One region of the Enterobacter cloacae complex sp. R_G8 genome, then DNA from elsewhere that is predicted to be linked to it. Evidence: predicted binding sites of a transcription regulator. Region 1 holds the regulator's gene; the other holds the start of a gene.

Region 1 (4,198 bases):
GACCGGTGAACTGGCTGCTGCGATTAACGCCGCCTTTGGCAGCTTTGCGGAGTTCAAAGCGAAATTTACCGATGCCGCAATCAAAAACTTCGGTTCTGGCTGGACATGGCTGGTAAAAGAGGCCGATGGCAAACTGGCTATCGTCTCCACGTCTAACGCGGGTACACCACTGACCACCAGCGCGACTCCGCTGATGACCGTGGATGTCTGGGAACACGCGTACTACATTGATTACCGTAACGCGCGTCCTAACTACCTGGAGCACTTCTGGGCACTGGTTAACTGGGACTTTGTGGCGAAGAACTTCGCCGCGTAAGAGAGACGCAGAAGGGTTTCCCCTTCTGCGTTTTTTTATTCGGCAGCACAGGCCGCTTCAGGCTGTTTACGACCCGACATCATCACTAGCAGCAGGCCAAGCGCGGCAATAATGGCCCCCATCACCGGCACAAAGCTGTATCCCAGACCACCCGAAATCACAGCACCACCCGCTGCGGCACCGAGCGCATTGCCCAGATTGAACGCACCAATATTCACTGACGAGGAGAGGCCCGGCGCCTCATGCGCGACGCGCATTACGCGCATCTGCAGCGGCGGAACCACGGCAAAGGTGGCCGCCCCCCAGACGACCATCGCAATGGCCGCGCCAACTTCATTACGCGCCAGCCACGGGATGGCAACCATGATGACAATCAGCAGGGTCAGAAAACCCTTCAGCGTTCCGCTCACGGAGCGGTCAGCAAATTTCCCGCCCAGATAGTTACCAATCGAGAAGCCCACGCCAATCAGCACCAGCATCGCGGTGATAAAGATCGGCGTCGCGTGAGTGATGTCATGCAGCACCGGCGAAATATAGGTGTAAAGGGTAAACATCGCCCCGGCACCCAGCACGGTAGTAAGCAGCGCCGAGAGCACCTGCGGGCGCATCAGTACCGACAGCTCTTTACGTACCTCAGGCCGCTCACCAGCGCTGCCTTTCGGCAGGGAGAAGAACAACGCCACCATCGCGACAACGCCCAGTACGGCGGTTGCCAGGAACGACATACGCCAGCCAATGACCTCTCCCAGCCAGGTCGCCGCAGGAACACCGCCAATGTTGGCGATGGTCAGGCCCATAAACATGGTTGCCACGGCACTCGCCTGCTTGTGTTTGGGCACCACGCTTGCGGCAACCACCGACCCCAGCCCAAAGAAGGCACCGTGGTTAAGGCTGGTCAGAATGCGGGACAGCATCAGTGTGGTGTAATCCGGCGAAATGGCGGAGAGCACATTGCCGAGGGTAAAGATAGCCATCAGGAAAATCAGCGCGTTACGGCGAGCGCGGTGGGAAAGCAACAGCGTCATCAGCGGAGCACCAACCATTACGCCAATGGCATAGGCGCTGATTAACATCCCGGCTGCAGGGATAGAGACGTCCACACCGCGGGCGATAACCGGTAAGAGCCCCATAGGGGAGAATTCAGTAGTGCCAATCCCAAAAGCGCCAATCGCCAGGGCCAGCAGGGGAAAATTGATTTTCATGCGTCAACTCCGGATGCCGTGTCAGGTCGTGACACAGAACAAAGAAGGCGAAAGCATGACATTAATCACAAAAAATGAGAAGTTAACAAATTGGCAAAAGATTTTTGCCGGAGATGTAACAATCAGGGGAAGCGGGAGAGAGCGAACGCCCCCTCCGCGTAAATCAGTGCAGTGCAGCCGTCAGACCCGCGGCAACAATCAGCGCCAGCACAATAATGGTGGTGAACAGCGAAAACTTCAGATCGGAACTCATCAATTTTTCTCCTTTTAATCCCCCCACGAAAAGTGAGCTTGCTCATTTTTACACAATTTACGTCAAAAATCTTCCCGGATTTAAACGGATAACCACTTTAGCTCTTCCCCTTTTCATCAAGATAGGACAAAATTCCACGCTAAATTTATTAGCGTACCGGCCATTGACCCCCTCCTGACGTCCCGTGTCGTTTTCCTGGCGTGCCGCAATTCAAGATTGCGTGATAAGGGTGAGAGAAGGCAAACGTTTACCTTCAAGGTTTTCAGGAGTTTAGGATATGGTCTGGAGTGACATTTAATGGCAACAATTAAAGACGTAGCAAAACGCGCAAACGTTTCCACTACAACCGTATCACATGTAATTAACAAAACCCGCTTCGTGGCGGAAGAGACGCGCAACGCCGTCTGGGCGGCAATCAAAGAGCTGCACTACTCGCCGAGTGCCGTTGCGCGCAGTCTTAAAGTTAATCACACCAAATCTATTGGTTTGCTGGCGACCAGCAGTGAAGCGGCCTATTTTGCCGAAATCATCGAAGCGGTTGAGAAAAACTGCTTCCAGAAAGGCTATACCCTGATCCTCGGCAACGCGTGGAACAACATTGAAAAACAGCGCGCCTATCTGTCGATGATGGCGCAAAAACGCGTGGATGGCCTGCTGGTGATGTGCTCCGAGTATCCGGAGTCCGTGCTTTCCATGCTGGAAGAGTATCGTCATATCCCAATGGTGGTGATGGACTGGGGCGAAGCGCGCGCCGACTTTACCGACTCCGTCATCGATAACGCCTTTGAAGGCGGTTATATGGCGGGCCGCTATCTGATTGAACGCGGTCACCGTGAAATTGGCGTGATCCCGGGGCCGCTTGAGCGCAACACCGGTGCTGGCCGTCTGGCCGGATTTATGAAGGCGATGGAAGAAGCGCTGATCACCGTGCCGGAAAACTGGATCGTGCAGGGCGACTTTGAGCCGGAATCGGGCTACCGCGCCATGCAGCAGATCGTTTCCCAGCCGCATCGTCCAACGGCGGTGTTCTGCGGCGGGGATATCATGGCGATGGGGGCCCTGTGTGCGGCCGATGAGCTGGGCCTGCGCGTGCCGCAGGATATTTCCGTGATCGGCTATGACAACGTGCGCAACGCGCGCTTCTTTACCCCAGCGCTGACCACCATTCACCAGCCGAAAGACTCCCTGGGTGAAACGGCCTTCAATATGCTGATGGACAGGATCGTCAACAAACGTGAAGAGTCGCAGTCGATTGAAGTCCACCCGCGTCTTATCGAACGCCGTTCCGTTGCGGATGGTCCGTTCCGCGACTACCGTCGTTAATCACTGTACGGAGCCAGTTACGCTGGCTCCCGTAACCATTCCCGGTTAAGCGTTTCGCTGTCTCCCAGGTAATCCAGTAACCACGCCATGGCGGGCGACACGTCATTTTGTTGCCACGTCAGGCAGCAGGCTGCATCCGGGAACGGATTCTCCAGCGTCAGTTCGACCCATTCACCGGTATCGATTCTCGGCTTAGCGAAATGCACGGGCACCATCGCGACACACAGCCCGGCACTGAGGCAGGTCGCGGAGGACTCCCAGTCCGGCGCCACCACCCGCCGCTGATTATCCAGAAGCCAGGTAATACGTTTTGGCAACGAGCGCGAGGTATCTTCCAGCACCAGCGACGGCCAGTTGCGCAGCGTGTCGTCACTCAGCGGCCCCTCCATGGCAGCCAGGGGATGATCGCTTGCCACCACACATTTCCAGCTCAACATGCCCATATCACGAAACGCATAGCGTCCCCCGACGGGGATCGCCTGGGTCGCCCCAATCGCCATCTCTGCCCTGCCGTCCGCCAGCGCGTCCCAGACGCCGTTGAACACCTCCTGCGAGACGCGAAGTTCAACGTCTGAAAAATGACGATAGAAATCCACAATCATCTGCCGGGTGCGCTCGGGTTTGACGATGTTATCCACGGCAATGGAGAGATGCCCGCGCCAGCCGTTGGCGATCTGCTGACACTGTTCACGGGTGATCTGCATTTTTTTGATAACAGAACGCCCTTCTTTCAAAAACCACGCCCCTGCCGGCGTTAATTCCACATCGCGATGACGTCGTTCAAACAGCGGCACAGCCAGCCACTCTTCGAGCTGACGTACCGTGTAGCTTATCGCGGAGGGAACGCGGTGTAGCTCCTGTGCGGCACCGCTGAAACTGCCGTTTCGTGCGACAGCATCGACAACTTCAAGAGAATAATCTGACCACATTTTCTGCCTGCAAAAAATTTGAATGCACTAGCCAAATATTAGCGTTTCACAACCCGCTTTGCACTCCCTACACTCTGCGCCAGTGTCTACCTGCCTCCTCAAGGAGAATAAAACAATGCAACCCAGGAATGGATTTTTAGTCTGGCTCGGCGGTTTGAGCGTGCTGGGCTTTTTG
Region 2 (4,198 bases), 1.3 Mb from region 1:
GGGCTGCTGACCACCGGTTACGCCATTGGCCAGTTAGTGGGGCCGATGACCTCAGCGTTATCCACCTGGCTTACCCACAAGCTTGAGCCTGCACTGGGGCTGGCAGGCGTGGCGCTGTTCATTGGCGGCGCGCTGGTGTGGAACCGTCAGGCTGAAAGGCAACAGCAATTGCAATAATTATCGTCGTGAATACTGGATTATGTGCGCCGCCTCACGCACAATGAGCGCACACTTTTGCCACAACGAGGGCAGAAGACGCCACACCTGCAGGAGAAAAGAATGTCATCACTCAGTAAAGAAGCGGCCCTTGTCCACGAAGCCCTGGTTGCGCGCGGTCTTGAAACGCCACTGCGTCCACCCGTTCAGGAAGTGGATAATGAAACCCGTAAACGTCTTATTGCCGGGCACATGACCGAGATCATGCAACTGCTGAATCTCGATCTGAGCGACGACAGTTTGATGGAAACGCCGCATCGCATCGCAAAAATGTATGTCGACGAAATTTTCTCCGGCCTGGATTACGCCAACTTCCCGAAAATCACCGTCATTGAAAACAAAATGAAGGTGGATGAGATGGTCACGGTGCGTGATATCACGCTGACCAGCACCTGTGAACACCACTTTGTGACCATCGACGGTAAAGCGACCGTGGCTTACATTCCCAAAGATACGGTGATTGGTCTGTCCAAAATCAACCGTATCGTGCAGTTCTTTGCCCAACGCCCACAGGTGCAGGAGCGTCTGACGCAGCAGATCCTGACCGCGCTGCAAACGCTGCTGGGCACCAATAATGTCGCGGTCTCCATTGACGCGGTTCACTACTGCGTGAAAGCGCGCGGTGTGCGTGATGCCACCAGTGCGACCACCACCACGTCGCTGGGCGGTCTGTTTAAATCCAGCCAGAACACCCGCCAGGAGTTCCTGCGCGCTGTGCGTCACCACAACTAATCAGACAGGGCAGGGACCATGGAGCGAAACGTCACGCTCGATTTTGTTCGCGGCGTCGCCATTCTCGGTATCCTGCTGCTTAATATCAGCGCCTTCGGCTTGCCGAAGGCCGCCTATCTCAACCCGGCCTGGTATGGCGACATCAGCCGCAGCGATGCCTGGACCTGGGCGATCCTCGATCTCTTTGCACAGGTGAAATTCCTCACCCTGTTTGCGCTGCTGTTTGGTGCTGGCCTGCACCTGCTGCTCAAACGCGGCACCCGCTGGATACAATCACGTCTGACGCTGCTGGTTCTCCTTGGCTTTATTCACGGCCTGTTCTTCTGGGATGGTGATATTCTTCTCGCCTATGGATTGGTCGGGCTGATTTGCTGGCGGCTGATCCGCGACGCGCACAGCGTAAAAAGCCTGTTTAATACCGGCGTCATGCTCTATGTCATGGGGCTTGGCGTACTGCTGTTGCTGGGTATGATTTCCGGCGAGGCGACCAATCGCTCGTGGATACCGGACGCCGCCAACCTGCAGTATGAGCAGTTCTGGAAGCTAAAAGGCGGTGCGGAAGCGATAAGCAACCGTGCGGATATGCTGGGCGATAACCTGCTGGCGCTGGGTGCGCAATACGGCTGGCAACTGGCGGGGATGATGCTGATGGGCGCATCCCTGATGCGTACCGGCTGGCTGAAAGGGGAATTTAGCCTGCGCCACTACCGTCGCACAGGGGCTTTGCTGGTGCTACTGGGGGTGGCGATCAATCTCCCGGCGGTGATCGCGCAGTGGCATCTTCACTGGGATTACCGCTGGTGCGCTTTCCTGCTGCAGGTTCCGCGCGAGCTCAGTGCCCCGTTCCAGACCATCGGCTACGCCGCGCTCATCTATGGCTTCTGGCCGCAGCTCTCCCGTCTCTGGATTGTCAGTGCTGTTGCCTGCGTCGGCCGCATGGCGTTAAGCAATTATCTGCTGCAGACTCTCATCTGCACCACGCTGTTCTACCGATTTGGCCTGTTTATGAAATTCGACCGCCTTACGCTGCTGGCGTTTGTTATTCCGGTCTGGATGGTAAACCTGACGTTTTCGGTTATCTGGCTACGCTATTTCCGCCAGGGGCCGCTGGAGTGGGGGTGGCGTCAGTTAACCGCAAAAGCGTCAGGCGTTTCATTGAGTAATACATCCAGATAACGATCTGGATCACAATCATTAACAAAACGGATGTAACCGTTTTCATCCGTGTGAGCTTCTTCACGTAGTCCCTTTTCTCTCGCTGCCAAAATAGCCACCTTGCTAAACACAGGGGGTGTCTGTGAGTTGCTGCAATCCTTTTAAGGATGGTGAATATGATCACCATTCGTGACGTCGCCCGTCAGGCGGGCGTTTCTGTGGCTACCGTCTCTCGCGTGCTAAACAATAGTGCGCTGGTCAGCCCTGAAACCCGTGAAACCGTGATGAAAGCCGTGACCCAACTGGGTTACCGGCCCAATGCTAACGCGCAGGCGCTGGCTACCCAGGTCAGTGACACCGTGGGCGTGGTGGTGATGGACGTGTCGGATGCGTTTTTTGGGGCGCTGGTTAAAGCGGTGGATGTTGTCGCCCAGCAGCACCAGAAGTATGTGCTGATCGGCAACAGCTATCATGAAGCAGAAAAAGAGCGCTATGCCATCGAAGTGCTGATCCGCCAGCGTTGTAACGCGCTGATTGTCCATTCAAAAGCCCTGAGTGATGAAGAACTTGCCGGATTTATGGAGCAGATCCCCGGCATGGTACTGATCAACCGTATTGTGCCCGGCTATGCCCACCGCTGCGTAGGGCTGGATAACGTGAGTGGCGCGATGATGGCCACGCGTATGCTGATTAATAACGGGCATCAGCGGATCGGATATCTGGCGTCCAGCCACGCGATTGAGGACGATGAACTGCGTCGCGAAGGCTGGCAAAACGCCCTGAAAGAGCACGGCATTGCGCCTTCTGAAAGCTGGGTAGGTACCGGCACACCGGACATGCAGGGAGGGGAGGCGGCGATGGTCGAACTGCTGGGCCGCAACCTGCAGCTCTCTGCGGTGTTTGCGTACAACGACAGCATGGCCGCCGGGGCACTGACCGCGTTAAAAGATAACGGCATTGCGGTGCCACAGCATTTATCGTTGATCGGTTTTGATGATATTCCCATTGCCCGTTACACCGACCCGCAGCTGACAACGGTACGCTATCCCATTGCCTCAATGGCCAAACTGGCGACAGAGCTGGCGTTACAGGGCGCGGCAGGGCAGCTGGATCCGGGGGCAACTCACTGTTTCATGCCGACGTTAGTGCGTCGTCATTCGGTCTCTGCCCGGCAAATTGTGGTTCCGATCACTAACTGATAAAGCGAGCTGATGTAACCGTTTTCAATCTGTGAGTAAATTCACAGTATCTTAACAAGGCGCTGACTATGATGTCAGCGTTTTAGGGGCTGAAACGCTATGTAACAGTGATTATTCACTTTCACTATAGCCAACGTGCCGCAAACAACGAATAAAACGCATTTCTGGAGCGTTACCGAACACGGAAGATAGAAATTTTATAAGTGAACTTCGGCTGTCAGTAACGTTTTATTAACATCTGCCCGCCGATCGTTTTTCACAAGAACTACCCTGCATAAAAAAAACCGGAGATACCATGAATAAGAAGGTGTTGACTCTGTCTGCTGTAATGGCAAGCATGCTTTTTGGTGCTGCAGCGCACGCTGCGGATACCCGTATTGGTGTGACTATCTATAAATACGACGACAACTTCATGTCTGTTGTGCGTAAAGCGATCGAGAAAGATGCTAAAGCAGCGCCAGATGTTCAGCTGCTGATGAATGACTCCCAGAACGACCAGTCCAAACAGAACGACCAGATCGATGTTCTGCTGGCAAAAGGCGTGAAAGCACTGGCAATCAACCTGGTTGACCCGGCTGCTGCAGGCACAGTTATTGAGAAAGCGCGCGGCCAGAATGTGCCAATCGTCTTCTTCAACAAAGAACCTTCCCGTAAAGCGCTGGACAGCTATGACAAAGCGTATTACGTCGGTACTGACTCCAAAGAGTCCGGTATTATTCAGGGCGATCTGATCGCGAAACACTGGGCGGCCAACCCGAACTGGGATCTGAACAAAGACGGCCAGATCCAGTTTGTGCTGCTGAAAGGCGAACCGGGCCACCCGGATGCTGAAGCGCGTACCACTTACGTTGTCAAAGAGCTGAACGACAAGGGCCTGAAAACCCAGCAGCTGGCCT

What was found. The regulator PurR, encoded in region 1, represses purine synthesis genes. The targets are predictions, from matches to a motif close to CANGCAAACGTTTGCNTG.
Region 2: galS (HTH-type transcriptional regulator GalS) is a predicted target of PurR. The motif match lies at 2,154-2,171, and genes of this name have one in related genera.

What each region holds. Positions count from the first base shown of each region.
Region 1 covers NZ_CP102246.1:3,062,683-3,066,880, forward strand. The annotation lists gene sodB (superoxide dismutase [Fe]) at 1-316, shown strand, start outside; gene NQ842_RS14485 (MFS transporter) at 352-1,518, opposite strand; gene NQ842_RS14490 (YnhF family membrane protein) at 1,682-1,771, opposite strand; gene purR (HTH-type transcriptional repressor PurR) at 2,069-3,094, shown strand; gene punR (DNA-binding transcriptional activator PunR) at 3,112-4,023, opposite strand; gene punC (purine nucleoside transporter PunC) at 4,139-4,198, shown strand, end outside.
Region 2 covers NZ_CP102246.1:1,768,622-1,772,819, forward strand. The annotation lists gene NQ842_RS08405 (MFS transporter) at 1-177, shown strand, start outside; gene folE (GTP cyclohydrolase I FolE) at 280-948, shown strand; gene yeiB (DUF418 domain-containing protein YeiB) at 967-2,124, shown strand; gene galS (HTH-type transcriptional regulator GalS) at 2,280-3,302, shown strand; gene mglB (galactose/glucose ABC transporter substrate-binding protein MglB) at 3,598-4,198, shown strand, end outside.